3 regions of the Plantibacter auratus genome follow, and region 3 is predicted to be linked to each of the others. Evidence: predicted binding sites of a transcription regulator. Region 3 holds the regulator's gene; each other region holds the start of a gene.

Region 1 (6,012 bases), 540 kb from region 3:
TAGTAGAAGTCCCAGTCGGCGTGCGAACCGGGCAGGATGGTCAACTCGGCCCACCGTTCCGTGCCGACCGGCGTCCCACCCTCCGCCAGGTCTCTCGGCTCACCATTGCTCCACGTGCAGTGCATGCCCCCGAGCGAGGTCGCCGCCCACAGCAGCGGGTTCGCACTGGACGGGTCAGCGAAAGCGGGCTCCAGGGCCGCCGTAGGGGCGAGCGCGGTCGCCACCACGTCCTGGGGGACGAGATTCTCGCACCCGAAGCCGTATGAGCTCACCGGCGCAGTCGGCTTAGCCGTCGCGGAGGGCGTCGGCGAGGACGACGCCGTCGGTGATGCGGTCGGAGCCGCTTCACTCGGCGTGCACGCGGCCAGCGCCAGAACCAATACTGCAGCGATCGCCGCTCCCCCGATACGTCTCATAGCTCGATCATAGGAACCGGCGCGCGGGCCGATATGCCGTTCCGGTCACGTCTCTACAACGACTGTCGGACCCATGCGGAAACAGGCATACAGATCGAGGGTTCTCCCCGATGCGTCTGGTGGAAACGACGCAGGGCGCCTCCCGAAGGAGACGCCCTGCGCAGGTGTTGCTGTCGGACTTAGAAGTCCATGCCACCGGTCGGGTCGCCGGCCGGAGCCGGGTTCTTCTCCGGCTTGTCGGCGACGACGGCCTCGGTGGTGAGGAACAGGCCGGCGATCGACGCTGCGTTGAGCAGCGCGGAGCGGGTGACCTTCACCGGGTCGTTGATGCCGGCAGCGAGCATGTCGACGTACTCACCGGTCGCGGCGTTGAGGCCGTGTCCGACGGGCAGGTTGCGGACCTTGTCGGCGACGACGCCAGGCTCGAGGCCTGCGTTGAGCGCGATCTGCTTGAGCGGAGCGTCGATGGCGACCTTGACGATGTTCGCACCGGTCGCCTCGTCGCCGACGAGCTCGAGCTTCTCGAACGCGGTCTTGCCGGCCTGGATCAGGGCGACGCCACCACCGGCGACGATGCCCTCTTCGACGGCAGCCTTCGCGTTGCGAACGGCGTCCTCGATGCGGTGCTTGCGCTCCTTGAGCTCGACCTCGGTCGCTGCACCGGCCTTGATGACCGCAACACCGCCCGCGAGCTTGGCGAGACGCTCCTGGAGCTTCTCGCGGTCGTAGTCGCTGTCGGTGTTGTCGATCTCCTTGCGGATCTGCGAGACACGACCGGCGATGGCGTCGGCGTCGCCGGCACCCTCGACGATGGTGGTCTCATCCTTGGTGATGACGACCTTGCGAGCACGGCCGAGCAGGTCGAGGGTGACGGTCTCGAGCTTGAGGCCGACCTCCTCGGAGATGACCTGGCCACCGGTGAGGATGGCGATGTCCTGCAGCTGAGCCTTGCGGCGGTCTCCGAAGCCCGGAGCCTTGACGGCGACGGACTTGAAGATGCCACGGATCTTGTTGACGACGAGCGTCGCGAGAGCTTCGCCGTCGACGTCCTCAGCGATGATGAGGAGCTGCTTGCCCGACTGGATGACCTGGTCGACGATCGGCAGGAGGTCCTTGATCGCGGAGATCTTCTGGTTGGCGATGAGGATGTAGGGGTCCTCGAACACCGCTTCCTGGCGGTCGGGGTCGGTCACGAAGTACTGCGACAGGTAGCCCTTGTCGAAGCGCATGCCCTCGGTGAGCTCGAGCTCGGTGCCGAAGGTGTTCGACTCCTCGACGGTGACGACGCCCTCCTTGCCGACCTTGTCGATCGCCTCGGCGATGATCTCGCCGATGGTGGTGTCGCCGGCGGAGATGGAAGCGGTCGCAGCGATCTCCTCCTTGGTCTCCACCTCCTTGGCGTTGGCGATGAGCTCGACCGTGACGGCCTCGACGGCCTTCTCGATGCCGCGCTTGAGGCTGATGGGGTCGGCGCCTGCGGCGACGTTGCGGAGGCCCTCGCGGACGAGCGCCTGTGCCAGCACGGTCGCCGTGGTGGTGCCGTCGCCGGCGACGTCATCGGTCTTCTTGGCGACCTCCTTGACGAGCTCCGCGCCGATCTTCTCGTACGGGTCGTCGAGTTCGATCTCCTTGGCGATGGACACGCCGTCGTTGGTGATCGTGGGGGCGCCCCACTTCTTCTCGAGGACAACGTTGCGACCGCGCGGCCCAAGGGTGACCTTGACCGTGTCAGCAAGAATGTTCAGTCCACGCTCGAGGCCGCGACGGGCCTCCTCGTCGAAAGCAATGATCTTAGCCATGTGTGTTTTTCGTCCCTCCCGGACGTCATGAACGTTGTTAGCACTCAATGAGTACGAGTGCTAAGTCGATTCTGGCACTCAGGGGGTGGGAGTGCAAGTGAGCACCGGCGCCCTGAGCGAACTCCCGGGAACAGCCCCGGAACGACGAACGACGCCGCCCACCGAAGTGGACGGCGTCGCAGGAATCGCGTACCTGATCAGCGGCTACGCCAGGCGCACACCCTCGGCCTGAGGCCCCTTTGCTCCAGTGCCGACCTCGAAGACGACCGCCTGGCCCTCTTCCAAGGACTTGTAGCCGCTCATGTCGATCGCCGAGTAGTGGACGAAGACATCCTGTCCGCCGTCGTCGACCGTGATGAAGCCGAAGCCCTTCTCAGCGTTGAACCACTTGACGGTTCCGTTCGCCATTTCATACTCCCATTGCTGCGTGCTCGCAGGCATCGACTGTTGCCGAACCCGGACCTGCCATCCGGGATCGGGACCCCGGTGACCACCCTGCGCCGAAGCGGACCCGGGGGCGAGTCGAGACGGGACGGGATGAGCGGCCAGTTCCAGATACTAATCCGGAGCACCGCGCGGATTCACCCTCAAATCGACAAACGGGGCGGAGTGATACGACAACTCAACATGGAGGAAACACTCCGGAAACACGGCGTGCCTGCGACCTGCTCGATCGACCTGCCTCAGCCGCGCTCAGGCGGCCGGCTGGTAGTCCGCGCCGACCACGACGACGATGCGGAGGACCGGCGCCTCGCCCTCCTCGACGGGGATCGCGTACGTGTCCGTGATCTGGATCGGGATGCCGCCGAGCGCGTTCGCGATGGCGCGGGCGACGCCCTCCTGCGACGGATCCTGGTAGTAGACGCCGCTCGCCGTGACGTCCTCCGTGCTGGCGTCGCTCGTCGGGATCTGCTGCGTGAAGCCGGCGGCCGTGATCGCTGCCGCCGCCGATGCGGCCAGGCCGGCGGTGGGTGTGCCGTTCAGGACGAGGATGCTGGCCGCGGGGTCGACGACGGGGGCCACCTCGGTCGGGGTGGGGGTCGGCGTTGGCGTGGCGCTCGGGCTCTGCGAGCCGCCGAAGAAGTCGATCCGGTCGTTCAGCCCGAAGAGGGCGAAGGTGCCGACCCCCACGAGGACGAGCGTGGCGACGACGGCGACGAGGAAGGCGATCCAGCCGCGTCCCTTGGGAGCAGGGGCACGGTGCGCGCCGACGCGCTTGAGGTCGGGGACCTCGTCGAAGCGGTCGGGCGGGAAGGATTCAGCCATGGTGTGGTCTCCGAGAGCTGCTCAGCCGTCGGTGCGGGGAGCCGAGGCTCCTCGCGCCGAGAGTCGGGCGTCGCGGGTGCGCTGCAGCCGCTTGATCAGCATGGGGTCGTGGGCGAGGGCGGACGGCGAGTCGATGAGCGCGCCGAGCAGTTGATAGTACCGGGCCGGGGACAGGGCGAAGCGGTCGCGGATGGCGGCCTCCTTGGCCCCGACGTGCTGCATCCAGTTGGACTCGAACTCGAGGATCTCGAGTTCGCGCTGGTCGAGGCCTCCCGCCGGTGTCGACGCGTCGTCATCGGCAGGCGTGCGCGACGCTGGGTGCATGCTCATCTCCTGCCGATCGGTGCCGATGTGGCGACCGGAGTCATGCTCCGGTCCGCCGTCGTCCAAGTCTATTCAGCCGATGCCCGCCGGGCCGCATCCACCCCGGCGAGGGCCGACGTTCACCGGGAAGGATCAGGCTCGGTGCAGTGTTAGGGAATACGTCGGGAGCCGCATGCACGAGGCAGCCCCGCACGTAGGATGACCGAGACGAATGGAGCAGCATGACGTACGACGTGTCGAAGACCGATGAGCAGTGGCGCGAGGAACTCACGCCGGAGCAGTATCAGGTCCTCCGCGGAGCGGCGACCGAGCGGGCCTGGACCGGTGAGCTCCTCGACGAGTCGCGCGCGGGCCTCTACACCTGTGCCGCCTGCAACGCCGAACTCTTCAAGAGCGGTACCAAGTTCGATTCCGGCTGCGGATGGCCGAGCTTCTATGAGTCCGTGAACCCCGAGGCGGTGCAGCTCATCGAGGACCGCACCCTCGGCATGGTGCGCACCGAGGTCCGGTGCGCCAACTGCGGCTCGCACCTCGGCCACGTGTTCGACGACGGCTTCGGCACGCCCACCGGCGACCGCTACTGCATGAACTCGATCGCGCTCAACTTCGCCGCGGCCGACACCACCGAGCCGACGGAGTGACCGAACCGGTCGAGCGCCCCGTCCTCGCCGCCGTCGCCGGGCGGCGTTCGTGGTCCAAGGTCACCGACGTCGCTCCGAGTGACGCGGAACTCCTCGAGGTCCTCGCGGCGGCTGGTCGGGTGGCCGACCACAGCGCCCTGCGTCCGTGGCGGGTCATCACCCTCCGCGGCGACGACCGCGTGAAGCTCGGCCGGGCGCTCGCGAAGGCGGAGGGCGACTCGAAGCCCTCGACGAAGCCGCTCCGCGCGCCCCTGTTGCTCGCCGTCGTCGTGAGCGTGAAGAAGTCGAAGGTGCCCGCCTGGGAGCAGGAGGCGGTCGCGGCCGGAGTGGCCCACATGGTCAGTCTCCTGCTCGACGACGCCGGTTGGGGCGTGTTCTGGCGCACCGGCGGCGCGACTCGCGCCAAAGCGGTCCGGAAGGCACACGGCCTGAAGAAGGGCGAGGATCTCCTCGGCTGGCTGTACGTCGGAGGGAAGCCGGGTAACGCTCGCACAGGGCGCCGCAAGACGATCAACGCGAAGGCGCACCTCAGCTCCATGCCCTGAGGACGGAGTCGCTCACGGCATCCGACGGCTCGACGGCTCGACTCAGTCGGCGGACGACGATGCCGTGGGACGACGCCTGAACCGCGCCGATGCGATCGCGACGGCGGCGAACGCGAGGAGTGTCCCGATGACCGTCGCGACATGCACGCCGCCGTCGTCGGTGGGCAGGAGCACGTCGAGGGCGAGCGCACTCAGGGTCTGACCGGCCACCGTGCCGAGCCCGAGGATGAGCACGCCCGTGTGCTGCACGAGGAACGCCGCCACGGCGATGAACACGCATCCGATCGGGCCGCCGAGGTAGAGCCACCACTCCCCCGGGAGCGGTCCGGGCGGCGCGACGATGACCGCGTGCAGCACGGCGGCGATGACCAGCACGACCGTCCCCACGACGAAGTTGATGAACGTGGCGGCGAGCGTGCTCTGTGCCCGCATCTTCACGCGGCCGTTGACCGCCTGCTGCCAGCCGATCCCGATCCCGGCGAGCAGCGGCAGGACCAGCAGGCCGAGTGGGATGCTCCCGCCGAGCTCGCCCGAGACCGCGACGCCGACTGCGATGAGGGCGACGACCGCCCCGAGGACGCGCTGGACGCTGAACCCGACGACGCCTCCCGGGCCGAAGCCGATCCGGTCGAGCACGAGTCCGCTCGCCGTCTGACCGGCGACGACCGCGACCGTGAAGAGGGCGACGCCGAGCGTGGCGGCGGTGAGCCCCTGCGAGAGCACGAGGAACGCGCCGGCACACCCACCGAGCACCGTCCACCAGGGCATCTCCCTGCGTCGGACGGCACCGGCCACCGTGGAGAGACCGCGACGACCGGTACGGGACAGCGCCAGTCCGACGGTGAGGATGATCAAGCCGCCGCCGAACGAGATCGCAGCTGCGGTGAACCCATCGCCGAGTCGCGCGCCGAGCTCGCCGTTCAACCGGGCCTGCACCGCGATGAAGGCACCGCTGACGACGGCGATGAGGAGCGCGAGCGGCGCTGGGACACGGGTCACGGGAGGATTCCTTCCAATGAGG
Region 2 (6,012 bases), 650 kb from region 3:
CGTGCACCGAGCTCGGCGTGCCCCGCCTGCTGCTGGGGGGTGGCGTCATCGCGAACGCGCGGCTCCGCGAGGTGGCCGCCGAACGCACCGCCTCGGCCGGGATCGAACTCCGCATCCCGCCGTTGCAGCTGTGCACCGACAACGGCGCGATGATCGCCGCGCTCGCCGCGCAGCTCATCTCCGCCGGACACGAGCCGTCCTCGCTCGATTTCGGCGCCGACTCGACCCTGCCGGTCACCGATATCCAGGTGCACTGACCGCTCGACCAGCCGTGTCCTGCCCTCGACCGGGTGCGCGGACGTCGGCGCATAGGATGGGCCGGTACCCGGTCACGGATCGAAGGAGCGGCGATGGATCAGCATGAGCACCCCGACGGACGACCTCAGCACCAGGACGGTGCGGCGGACGGGCAGTCACGCCCGCCGCAGGCCGAGCAGCCGAACGGGCAGCCGCAGCAGCCGTGGGGGCAGCAGCCCCAGCCCCAGGCCCAGCAGCCCTGGTCGCCGTACCAGCCGCCACAGCCCTCTCAGCAGGCCGGCGTCGCGCCGCAGGCCCAGCAGCAGCCGTACCAGCCTCAGGCCCAGCCCCAGCCCCAGCCCCAGCAGCAGCCGTATCAGCCTCAGCCCCAGCAGCCGTACCAGCCTCAGGGCCAGGCCTCCCCGCCGCCCACGGACTGGCAGCGCGGCTCGGACGCGCCCGTCGCGCCGCCGACGCACCCTGCCCAGCAGGGGGCGTCCCCCTCGGCGCCTCCGGCGGGTTGGCAGGGCGATCACGCGACCTATCTCCAGACGGTGCCGACGGCGGTCTACCAGGCACCGAGCCAGGGTGGCTACGCCGCGTACCAGCAGTCGCAGACGCAGACCCCTGCCGCGTCGACCGGGACCTCGCGGAGCACCTGGTCGCTCATCACCGGTGTCGTCGGGCTCGTCGTCTCCGTCTTCGTCGGTTGGGGCTTCCCCCTGTCGATCGCCGCGATCGTGCTCGGGTTCGGGGCCAGGCGTCGCGAGCCGCGGGGCCGAGGTCGCGCCCTCACCGGCCTCGTGACCGGGTTCGTCGGCCTCGCCTGCTCGGTCGGCTGGCTCGCCTACAGCGTCGTCGTGATCATCGGGTACGTCTCGACCTGATCCTCCTCGGGGCGCTGCGGCCCGACGGACGCCGTCGGGTCAGGCGTCGGCGGCCGGCGTCACCCGTTCGACGAGCAGCGCACTGTGTTTGCCGGCGATCCTCGTGAGGATGATCGAGGCCGAGCCGTCGCCCTTCAGCGCGAGGCGCTTCCGGAACGCCGCGGGGTCGACGTCGACGCCGCGTTTCTTGATCTCGAGGACACCGATCCCGCGATCACGCATCGTGCGCTTGAGGACCTTCTCGTCCATCGGCAGCCGTTCGAGCACCCGGAAGGTCGTGGCGAACGGCGAGCTCGTCGCCGTGTCGGAGGTCAGGTAGGCGATACCCTGGCCGAGCATGCCGGCCTCCAACCGGATGGCGAGGTCGCCGATGAGTCGGGCCCGGATCACGGATCCGTCGGGTTCGTGCACGTAGTCGCCGAGCTCCCGCACCGGGGCGTCGTCGGCGTCGGCCTCGGCGTGCAACTCTGGTGGACGCCGTCCGCGAGGAGGAGCGCGGACCGTCGGACATCCGGACGGGCCAGCGGGCCGAACCAGAGCGCCATCTCGACGAGCTGTCCGTCGACCGACACCCACTGCGCCTCGGCGTCGTCGGGGATGAGGGAGCGGTCGAATCCGGGCCCGAGCTTGACGCCTGTGGGAAGGCGGGTCGCCGCACCGAAGACCAGGTCGAGGGACGGGGTGTAGTCGGCGGCACTCGACAGCCGCGCGGTGTCGGCGTGTCCTGCGGTGCGCCGCGCGGGATCGAACCAGACCGCGTCGAAGTCGTCGAGGGAGACGTCCTCGGCGGCGGCGTTCCGCACGGTCGCCGTGGGGAACGGAGCGAGGTTGTAGCTGGCGATGGCCGCGGTGACCTCGTCGATGTCGACCGCCGTGACCTCCAGGTCGAGCGAGGCCATGGCCATCGAGTCGGCGCCGATGCCGCTGCCGAGGTCGGCGATGCGCGTGAGGCCGGCCCGGGCGAACCGCCCGGCGTGCAGCGCGGCGACGGGAAGGCGCGTGGCCTGTTCGAGCCCGGCCTCGGTGAACAGCATGCGGCCGGCGAACGGTCCGAACTTGCCGACAGCCTTCTGCCTCAATCGCGACTGCGTGAGGACCGCCGCGACCAGCTCGGGGGAGTGGCCCTCCTTGCGCAGGCGCCCGACCAGGCGGACGGCCTCGTCCTTCGTCGGGTAGGGCGGGAGGGAGTCGAGGAGCCTGAGGCCGTCGGCCGTGAGGAGTTCGACGAGTTCCGAACGGTCCATGGTCAGCGGGCCTCGGGCGGAGCTGGATGCATCCGGCAACGGTAGCAGTCGCTGATTGGCACTCGCATTGCATGAGTGCCAGAACATGCCTACACTGGAATCAGCACTCTCGCAGTGTGAGTGCTAACCACGTCTTCGTTTCAAGAAAGAGGTCAACCGTGTCGGTCTCCATCAAGCCGCTCGAGGATCGCATCGTCATCAAGCAGGTCGAGGCAGAGCAGACCACCGCTTCCGGTCTGGTCATCCCCGACACCGCCAAGGAGAAGCCCCAGGAGGGCGAGGTCGTGGCGGTCGGACCCGGTCGCATCGACGACAACGGCAACCGCGTCCCGCTCGACGTCGCCGTCGGCGACAAGGTGATCTACTCCAAGTACGGTGGCACCGAGGTCAAGTACGCCGGTGAGGACTACCTCGTCCTGTCCGCGCGCGACGTCCTCGCAGTCGTCGTCCGCTAGTCACCAGCGCACGGATCCGGCGGCTCAGGCCGCTCAACAGCCCGAATGGCATTCGCCGTTCGGGCTGTGTCCGTTTCCGGAGGGTGTCGCGGGGAGTCGCGGGTCTAGCCTGGACCAGTGCAGAACCCCAGCGATCCAGCCGACGTCGACATCCACCCCGTCACCGTCGACGGGGGAGGGGATCGACGTGCGAGCGTCGCCGTGCCCCAGCAGGGGAGCCGGTCCGGACTGCTCTCGGCGGTCGCCGCCTACTGCCTCTGGGGAGCGCTCCCGCTCTACTTCATCGCCCTCGCACCGGCCGGCGCCTTCGAGGTGGTGGCGTGGCGGATCCTCTTCTCCCTCGTCTTCTGTGCCGTCCTCATTCTGGCGACCCGTTCCTGGCGTCGGCTGTTCGGCATCCTCCGCCAGCGCCGCATCGTCCTGACGATGGGTCTCGCCGGGGCGCTCATCTACGTCAACTGGCAGACGTACGTCTACGGTGCGCTCAACGGCCAAGTGGTCGAGGCGTCGCTCGGGTACTTCATCAACCCGATCGTGACCGTCTTCCTCGGCGTCTTCTTCCTCCGCGAGCGGCTGCGTCCAGCCCAATGGGCTGCGGTGGTCGTGAGCGTGATCGCGGTCCTGGTCCTCGCGATCGGACACGGCAGCGTCCCGTGGATCGCCCTCATCCTGGCCTTCTCGTTCGGCCTCTACGGCTACATCAAGAAGCTGGTGGGCGGCTCGGTCGACGCCGTGTCCGGATTGACGCTCGAGACCGTGTGGCTGATGCCGGTCGCGATCGCCCAGCTCATCGCGGTCGGCGTGACCGGTGGGCTGACCATCGGCACCGCGGGCGTCGGGCACGCACTGCTGCTCGTCGGCGCCGGCGTCATCACCGCCGTCCCGCTCCTCCTGTTCGCGGCGGCAGCCCGCCGCCTCCCGCTCACCTGGATGGGTTTCATCCAGTACTTCGCACCGATCATCCAGTTCGTCGTCGGTGTCGCGGTCCTGCACGAGGCGATGCCGCCGGAGCGCTGGTTGGGCTTCGGTCTCGTGTGGCTGGCGCTCGCGATCCTCACCGTCGACATGCTCGTCGCCTCCACCCGGGGTCGTCGGGCCGCCGGGGCCTAACGGCGCCGCTCGATGAGGGTCTGAACAGCGGATTCCAGCGCTGATCGCGCGACCACTGCAGGAAAAGCGCGAAACAGGCCCTCCTGAGGTAACGATTTGGTCGTGTTACACGCTTGTAACGTCAACGACATTGTCCAGCGCACGTCCAGCGGATAACTTGACTCAACGGCAGCCCCTGGAGCTGCCACTCTTCTGACAAGCAAGGAGTACCATGAGCGTCTTTTCGAAGGCCACGGCCGCTCGCTCCCGCCCACGTTCCATCGTTCTCGGTGGTATTGCACTGATCGGAGCCAGCGCGCTGGTTCTGAGCGGTTGCGCCTCAAGTGGTAGCGGCGACAGCGGCAGCAGCAGCAAGCCTGCTGGCGACCTGACCCTGAAGCTCGGCACGGCGTTGCCGCAGACCGGTAACCTCGCGTTCCTCGGCCCGCCCGAGGAGGCCGGTGTCGGTCTCGCGGTCAAGGAGGTCAACGACGCCGATCTCGGCATCAAGATCGACCTGACGCTCGGCGACTCGGGTGACTCCGACAACAAGGCGTACGCGACCGAGGTCCCCCGTCTGCTCTCCGAGGGTGTCACGGCCATCATCGGTGCAGCGTCCTCGGGTGTGTCGAAGCTCTTCATCGACGAAGTCACCGGCGCAGGCGTCATCCAGTTCTCCCCGGCGAACACCTCCGCGGACTTCACGACGTGGGACGACAACGGTCTCTACTGGCGGACGGCGCCGTCCGACGTGCTGCAGGGCGAGGTCCTCGGGAACCTGATCGCAGAGGACGGCAACGCCACCCTCGGCATCATCTACCTGAACGACTCGTACGGCACCGGCCTCGCCAAGTTCACCAAGGAGGCGTTCGAGAGCGCCGGCGGTGAAGTGGTCGCCGAGCAGTCGTACAACACCGGTGACACCTCGTTCGACGCGCAGATCAGCGCGGTCAAGGCGGAGAACCCCGACGCGATCGCGATCATCGCGTTCGAGGAGACCAAGACGATCGTCCCCGGTCTCGCAGGCTTCCCGTCGGACAAGCTCTACTTCGTCGACGGCAACCTCGCCGACTACAGCGCGGACTTCGCTCCGGGCACCCTGACGGGCGCCAAGGGCACGCTGCCCGGTCTCGACACCGCGAAGCTCGGTGACTTCACCGACCGCCTCCAGGCGTTCGTGAAGGACGAGGGTGGCGAGCCGCTGAAGGACTACAGCTACGCGGCTGAATCCTACGACGCCGTCATCCTGCTCGCCCTCGCGGCGCTGCAGGCCGGTTCGACCGAGGGTGCCGACATGGCGGCCCAGCTCCAGTCCGTGTCCGGTGGTAAGGACAAGGGCGAGAAGGTGACCACCTTCGAAGAGGGTGCGAAGGCCATCGCCGACGGCAAGAAGATCGACTACGACGGCAACTCCGGTCCGATCACGTTCGACGAGAACGGTGACCCGACCGAGGCGACCATCGGTATCTACCAGTACGGTGACGACAACAAGTACACCCGCACCAACTAGTCGCCCACGCGACTGACGAGGCCCCGGAGTGATCCGGGGCCTTCGTCGTGCCCGGCCCCAGATGCACCCCGCGTGTGGTGTGCCGTGTGTGGTGGTGCCAGCGCGGTGCGCTGACGCGAGCGCGGGTCCAGCGCGTGAGCGCGGGTCTCCAGAGACCCGCGCCCACGCGCCTAGGTCGCGCTCACGCCGATTCCGAGCCCATGCGGCACAGCGGGGCGCGCTCACGCCGACGCACCGCGCTGGCGACGGGAGGGGCGCCTGCCAGCGCACCGCGCTGACGGAGGGTGCGGTGCGGTCGCGCCGGCGCACCGCGCTGACAGCGACCAGATGGGCGCCCGGGTCAACGGAATGCGCGTTGCAGTCCCGCGCGCTCGAGCTTCGCGGCGAGCCGGCTCGGATGGACGAGGTCCTCCCAGGTGGCGCGGACGACCGTGTAGCCGAGCGCGCGCAGCCGATCCTCCCGATGCTTCTCCGCCAGGACGATGTCGGCCACGTCCCGTCCTTGCGTGAACTCCTCCCGCACATACTTCTGCCGGCCGTCGAGTTCGAGGATGATGCGCTCGTCCGGCCAGACCGCATCGACCACACCG
Region 3 (6,012 bases):
CACGCCGGGCACGACGGTCGTCTTCGCCGGCACCGTCGGCGGGGAACCGCTCGTCGGGCCGCATCGCGTCATCTCCGTCACCGAGGAGCCGGGTCACGTGAGCCTGGCCATCGGCACGATGGAGGGCGATCCGGAGAGCGGCGAGCAGTCCTTCACGATCGAGCAGCGCGAGGACGACTCCGTCTGGATCGTCGTGCGCTCGTTCTTCCGCCCGACGAAGGGTGCCGCGAAGCTCGTCGGCTCCAAGCGCCGCCGCAAGACCATGAACGACGCCTACCTCCGCGCACTCCTGCCGTCGCGCGGCGTCTGAGCGACGGACCGTGCCGAGCGCCCTCCCACTCGCCGATCCGGCCCCGTCCGACGGACTCCTCCCGGAGACGGCGGCCGTCGGTGCCCACGAACGCAACTTCGGGGTCTACCTGCACGTCCCGTTCTGCCGGGTCCGATGCGGCTACTGCGACTTCAACACCTACACGGCGACCGAGCTCCGCGGCGCGAAGCAGTCTGACTACGCCGACGAGGCGGTCGCGGAACTCCGCTTCGGCAAGTCCGTCCTGGCGTCATCGACCGTCCCCGACCGTCCGGTCTCGACCGTGTTCTTCGGTGGCGGGACGCCGACCCTCCTCCCCGCTGACGACCTGGTCCGCATGCTCCGAGGCGTGACGGACAACTTCGACCTCGCTCCCGGCGCTGAAGTGACGACCGAGGCCAACCCCGACTCCGTCGACGCCACCTACCTCCGCACGCTCGCCGAAGCCGGATTCACCCGGGTGTCCTTCGGGATGCAGTCCGCCGTGCCGAGCGTGCTCGCCACCCTCGAGCGCACGCACGATCCGGCTCGGGTGCCGCTCGTCGTGCAGTGGGCTCGCGAGGCCGGCCTCGGCGTCAGCCTGGACCTCATCTACGGGACGCCGGGGGAGACCCTGGCAGACTGGCGCGTCTCACTCGAGACGGCGATCGCCTGCGCTCCGGACCACGTGTCGGCTTATTCGCTCATCGTCGAACCAGGGACGAAACTGGCGCGCCAGATCCGCTCGGGCGTGGTGGGGACCCCCGACGAAGACCTGCAGGCCGATATGTACGAGCTCGCCGACGATCTCCTCACCGAGGCCGGCTACGGCTGGTACGAGGTCAGCAACTGGGCGACGGACGACACGCACCGCTCCCGGCACAACCTCTCCTACTGGACCGGCGAGGACTGGTGGGGTGTCGGCCCGGGCTCGCACAGTCACGTCGGCGGGGTGCGCTGGTGGAACGTCAAGCACCCGGCGGCGTACGCCCAGCGGATCGCGGCGGGGGAGTCGCCGGCCGCCGGCCGGGAGACCCTGGACGACGAGACGCGGGAACTCGAACGCATCCTGCTGCTCACCCGCACGCGGGACGGCATCCCGATCCGGACGCTCGCCCCCGAGGCTCGCACGGCCGTCGCCGGGCTCATCGCCGAGGAGCTGGTCGACGCACGGCAGGCCCTGCTCGGACGGCTGGAGCTCACGCGCCGCGGACGGCTCCTCGCCGACGCGGTCGTCCGCCGTCTGGTCGGCGACTGACCCTGCCCGAGGCGCAGAACAGCCCCGCCCGGCGGACCGGACGGGGCTGTTCTCGTGCGACTCGACGGATCAGGCCTTGATGAACTGGATCGTGAGCGGGTAGCTGTACAGCTCGCCCTTGTTCGCCTTGATCGCGGCGATGATGCTGAACACGATCACCACGACGTAGACGGCGATGATGATGAACAGACCCACGACGACGATCGTCAGGATCGAGCCGACCACGAGCGCGATCAGCATCGTCAGCTGGAAGTTCAGCGCGGTGAGCGTGTGCGCCTTGATGAACGGGCCGCGGTCCTTGAGGACCAGGTAGCCGATCAGCGGGGGGATGAATCCGAAGAAGATCCCACCGATGTGGATGAGCGTCGACCAGAGCTTCTCGTCCGACGGGCTCATGGGCTGAGCGGCGGCGTACGGCTGCTGGTACTGCGGGGCGCCTGCGGGCGGCGGCGGGTAGGAGCCTGCAGCGGGCGGCGGCGGCGCGTAGCCACCGGCGGGCGGGGGCGGGTAGGCGCCTGCGGGCGGCTGCTGCGGAGCTGCGGGAGGGGGCGTTGCGCCGTCTCCTGCAGGCGGAACCGACCCGCCCTTCGCTGGGTCGACGGGCGGCTGAGCGTTCGGATCGGACATCTTCGCACCTTTCACGGAGAGTGATATTCAATTGGTCCAGCTGAGCGTATCGCACCAGGTGTTGCTCATCAGGGACCCACGCCTGCGGCCAACGGTATTCCCGCGGCACGGGGCCGCGCAAGGGACGGCCGCGCGGAGGCCACGATATGATTGGCAGTCAGGGTCTTCGAGTGCTGATGGTCGGCGCTCCGAGGTGGATGACGGGAGGAGATCGAGATGGTGTCGGATCGCGGTCTCGAAGTGCTCCGCGTCATCGTGCAGGACTACGTCGCCTCGCGCGAGCCCGTCGGTTCCAAGACGATCGTCGACCGCCACTCCTTCGGGGTCTCCGCAGCCACCATCCGCAACGACATGGCGCAGCTCGAGGACGAAGAGCTCATCGCCGCTCCCCACACCTCATCCGGCCGGGTGCCCACCGACAAGGGTTACCGGATGTTCGTCGACCACCTGGCCGACCGCCGTCCGCTGAACAACGCCCAACGGACGGCGATCGAGACCTTCCTCGGCGCGTCCGGCGACCTCGACGAGGTCCTGCACCGCACGGTGCGGCTGCTGTCGCAGCTGACGAACCAGGTCGCGCTCGTCCAGTACCCGATGTTCTCCCGGGCACGCGTCCGGCATCTCGAGTTGGTGAGCGTCACCCCGAACCGAGTGCTCGCGGTCATCATCCTCGACAACGGCCGCGTCGAGCAGCGGCTCATCGAGACGGAGAGCCCGGTCGACGACGACCTCATCTCGCGGCTCCGCTCGCTGTGCAACGAGGCGGTCGCGGGCCGTCCACTCCTCGACGCCCACGACGCGATCGGCGACGTCCCAGCCGACATCGCCGACCTCGATCGCGCGGCGGCCGTCCGCATCGTCGACGCGGTGCGCGAGCAACTCTCGGCGCAGCGCCAGGACCGCCTCGTCATGGCCGGCGCCGCCAACCTCGCCCGCACCGAGGACGACTTCCCCGGCAGCATCTATCCGGTCCTGGACGCCATCGAGCAGCAGGTCGTGCTGCTCCGGCTCTTCGGCGAGATGGAGTCCGAGCGCGACGGCGTGGTCGCCAGCATCGGGCGGGAGAACGCGTCGTTCGGCCTCGAGACCACGAGTGTCCTCGCCGGGAACTACCGTTCCTCTGGTGGCGAAATCGCCCGGCTCGGCGTCCTCGGCCCCACGAGAATGGACTACGCGAGCAACATGGCTGCGGTCCGCGCCGTCGCCAGGTACCTCTCGCGCATCCTCGACGCCGAGTGACGCATCCTCGTCGCGTCCCCCAACACCTTCCGCACCTCGAACGAAAGGCCCTCAGTGGCTGACTACCCCGACCACTACGCAGCACTCGGTGTCGCCAAGGAGGCGACGCCCGAAGAGATCAAGAAGGCGTACCGCCGCCTCGCACGCGAACTGCACCCCGACGTGAACCCGGGTTCCGACGCCTCGGAACGGTTCAAGGAGGTCACGCACGCCTACGACGTGCTGAGCGACCCCAAGCAGCGCCAGCAGTACGACCTCGGTCCGCAGGCTGGTGGGTTCGGTGGCGGCGACGCCGGGTTCGGCGGCTTCGGCGACATCTTCGACACCTTCTTCGGCGGTGGCGGCCAGCAGCGCGGACCCAAGTCCCGTCGCGCACGCGGGGAGGACGCCCTGTTGCGCGTCGAGCTCGACCTCGACGAGGTCATCTTCGGCACCCACCGCGACCTCGAGGTCGACACCGCCGTGCTCTGCAGCACCTGCAACGGCTCCTGCTGCCAGCCCGGCACCTCACCGGTGACCTGCGACATCTGTCACGGCACCGGCTCCATCCAGCGGGCCGTCCGCTCGCTGCTCGGCAACGTCATGACGTCGGCGCCCTGCGGCACCTGCCGCGGCTACGGCACGATCATCGCGACCCCGTGCGTCACCTGCCAGGGTCAGGGTCGGCTCCGTGCCCGCCGCACCGTCTCGGTCGACATCCCGGCCGGCGTCGACACCGGTCTGCGTCTGCAGATGCCGGGGAGCGGCGAGGTCGGCCCGGCCGGCGGCCCGAACGGCGACCTCTACCTCGAGATGAAGGTCAAGCACCACGACGTCTTCAGCCGCGACGGCGACGACCTGTTGTGCACGCTCGAAGTCCCGATGACCGACGCCATCCTCGGCCGCCAGGTCACCGTCCACGCGCTCGACGGCGACGTCGAGGTCGAGCTGCGGCCGGGCGTGCAGAGCTCTGAGGTCATCACGGTCAAGGACCGCGGTGTCACCCGTCTCCGCGGGAACAGCCGGGGCGACCTCAAGATCGGCGTCCAGGTCGTCACGCCGACGAAGCTCGACCACCGCGAACGCGAGCTGATCAAGAGCTTCGCCTCAGGACGACGCCAGGGTGCTCCGGCGCTCGCGCAGTTCCAGCAGGGCCTGTTCGCGAAGATCCGCGACCGCTTCCACGGCGTCGGTTGAGATGAGTTCGCTGTACCTCCGTGAGGATCTCGAATCGACCGGTGTCGGCGACTCGGTGACCCTCCGCGGGCCCGAGGCGAAGCACGCCGTCGCCGTGAGTCGGCTGCGGGTCGGCGAGACGACGTCGATCGGCAACGGCCGGGGCCTGATCGCGACCGGACCGGTCGTGCGCAGCGAGCAGGGGGAGTTGGAGATCCGCGTCGAATCGGTCGTGGTGCATCCGGAGAACCGTCCCGGGCTCGTCCTCGTGCAGGCGCTGGCCAAGGGTGATCGCGACGAACTCGCCATCCAGGCGGCGACCGAGCTGGGTGTCGACCGGATCGTCCCGTGGGGCGCCGAGCGCAGCATCTCGAGATGGCAGGGCGACAAAGCGGTCAAGGGCCGTGCGCGCTGGCAGCTCATCGTGCGGGAGGCGTCGAAGCAGTCGATCCGCGCACGGGTCCCCGAGGTGGCCGAGGTCGTCGACACCCGCGGACTCGCGTCGATCGTCGCCGGCCGGACCGTCATCGTGCTCGAACCCAGCGCGGCACTCGCTCTCTCGGAGCTCGACCCGTCGGCCCTGCTCGCCGAGGAACTCGTGCTCGTCGTCGGTCCGGAGGGCGGCATCTCGCCGGCGGAGCGCGAACGGCTCGAAGCGGCCGGCGCCGTCGAGGTCCGGATCGGCTCGGGCGTCCTGCGCACCTCGACGGCAGGACCGGCGGCGATCGCCGCGCTCAACGTGCTGCTCGGTCGGTGGTGACGATCCACCAGCCCGCGCATGAGGCCGCCACGAACCTTAGACTGGTGGACATGAGTGAAGCACCGTCGGTATTCAGCCGCATCGTGTCGGGGGAGATCCCGACGACCCTCCTCGCCGAGACCGATCGGGTGATCGCGTTCGCCGACATCGCACCGCAGGCGCCCGTGCACCTCCTCGTCGTCCCGAAGACCGCCGAGTACCGCGACGTCGTGGAGTTGGCCGCTGGCGACCCCTCCTTGCTCGCTGAGATGGTCGAGGTGGCGTCGTCGCTTGCGAAGGAGCACACGGGTGGCGAGTTCCGACTCGTCTTCAACACCGGCGAGTCCGCCGGGCAGACGGTCTTCCACGTGCACGCGCATGTCCTCGGCGGTTCCCTGCAGGAGGGCACCCTTGGCGGAGCCTGAGTCCTCGAACCCAGACCGACCCGCCGCTGCGCGGACGGAGGAGGTCGAGCACGTCCTCCTGGTGGACGGGCTCGCCATGGTCCGTCTCCTCGGCCCACAGGACCGCCTCCTGACGACCGTCGAGCGCGAACACCCCGGTGTCTCGGTGCACGTGCGCGGCAATGAGATCACCATCACCGGCCCGGCGCCGCAGGCCGACGCCGCCAGACGACTCGTAGAGGAACTCATCACCATGGTCCGAGAAGGACACGACCCGGGGCCGGCGGAGGTCAGCACCTCC

What was found. Region 3 encodes HrcA, which represses chaperone genes, less so after heat shock. Its sites were predicted from a motif close to TTNGCACTCGNNNNNNNCGAGTGCNAA; they were not measured.
Region 1: a site for HrcA is predicted at 2,253-2,279, ahead of groL (chaperonin GroEL). Genes of this name have one in related genera too.
Region 2: a site for HrcA is predicted at 2,424-2,450, ahead of groES (co-chaperone GroES). Genes of this name have one in related genera too.

What each region holds. Positions count from the first base shown of each region.
Region 1 is NZ_JBOBFV010000001.1:1,115,146-1,121,157, forward strand. Features, by position in the region: gene ACQ3HE_RS05175 (hypothetical protein) at 1-272, opposite strand, end outside; gene groL (chaperonin GroEL) at 596-2,215, opposite strand; gene ACQ3HE_RS05185 (cold-shock protein) at 2,420-2,623, opposite strand; gene ACQ3HE_RS05190 (LytR C-terminal domain-containing protein) at 2,909-3,481, opposite strand; gene ACQ3HE_RS05195 (DUF3263 domain-containing protein) at 3,503-3,805, opposite strand; gene msrB (peptide-methionine (R)-S-oxide reductase MsrB) at 4,027-4,446, shown strand; gene ACQ3HE_RS05205 (nitroreductase family protein) at 4,443-4,991, shown strand; gene ACQ3HE_RS05210 (DMT family transporter) at 5,034-5,990, opposite strand.
Region 2 is NZ_JBOBFV010000001.1:1,223,924-1,229,935, reverse strand. Features, by position in the region: gene tsaD (tRNA (adenosine(37)-N6)-threonylcarbamoyltransferase complex transferase subunit TsaD) at 1-257, shown strand, start outside; gene ACQ3HE_RS05725 (DUF4190 domain-containing protein) at 351-1,124, shown strand; partial or broken gene ACQ3HE_RS05720 (class I SAM-dependent methyltransferase) at 1,164-2,368, opposite strand; gene groES (co-chaperone GroES) at 2,527-2,823, shown strand; gene rarD (EamA family transporter RarD) at 3,025-3,933, shown strand; gene ACQ3HE_RS05705 (ABC transporter substrate-binding protein) at 4,145-5,422, shown strand; gene ACQ3HE_RS05700 (hypothetical protein) at 5,763-6,012, opposite strand, start outside.
Region 3 is NZ_JBOBFV010000001.1:573,475-579,486, reverse strand. Features, by position in the region: gene ACQ3HE_RS02660 (DUF1990 family protein) at 1-310, shown strand, start outside; gene hemW (radical SAM family heme chaperone HemW) at 321-1,547, shown strand; gene ACQ3HE_RS02650 (DUF4870 domain-containing protein) at 1,617-2,174, opposite strand; gene hrcA (heat-inducible transcriptional repressor HrcA) at 2,391-3,413, shown strand; gene dnaJ (molecular chaperone DnaJ) at 3,468-4,589, shown strand; gene ACQ3HE_RS02635 (16S rRNA (uracil(1498)-N(3))-methyltransferase) at 4,591-5,328, shown strand; gene ACQ3HE_RS02630 (HIT domain-containing protein) at 5,379-5,732, shown strand; gene ACQ3HE_RS02625 (PhoH family protein) at 5,809-6,012, shown strand, end outside.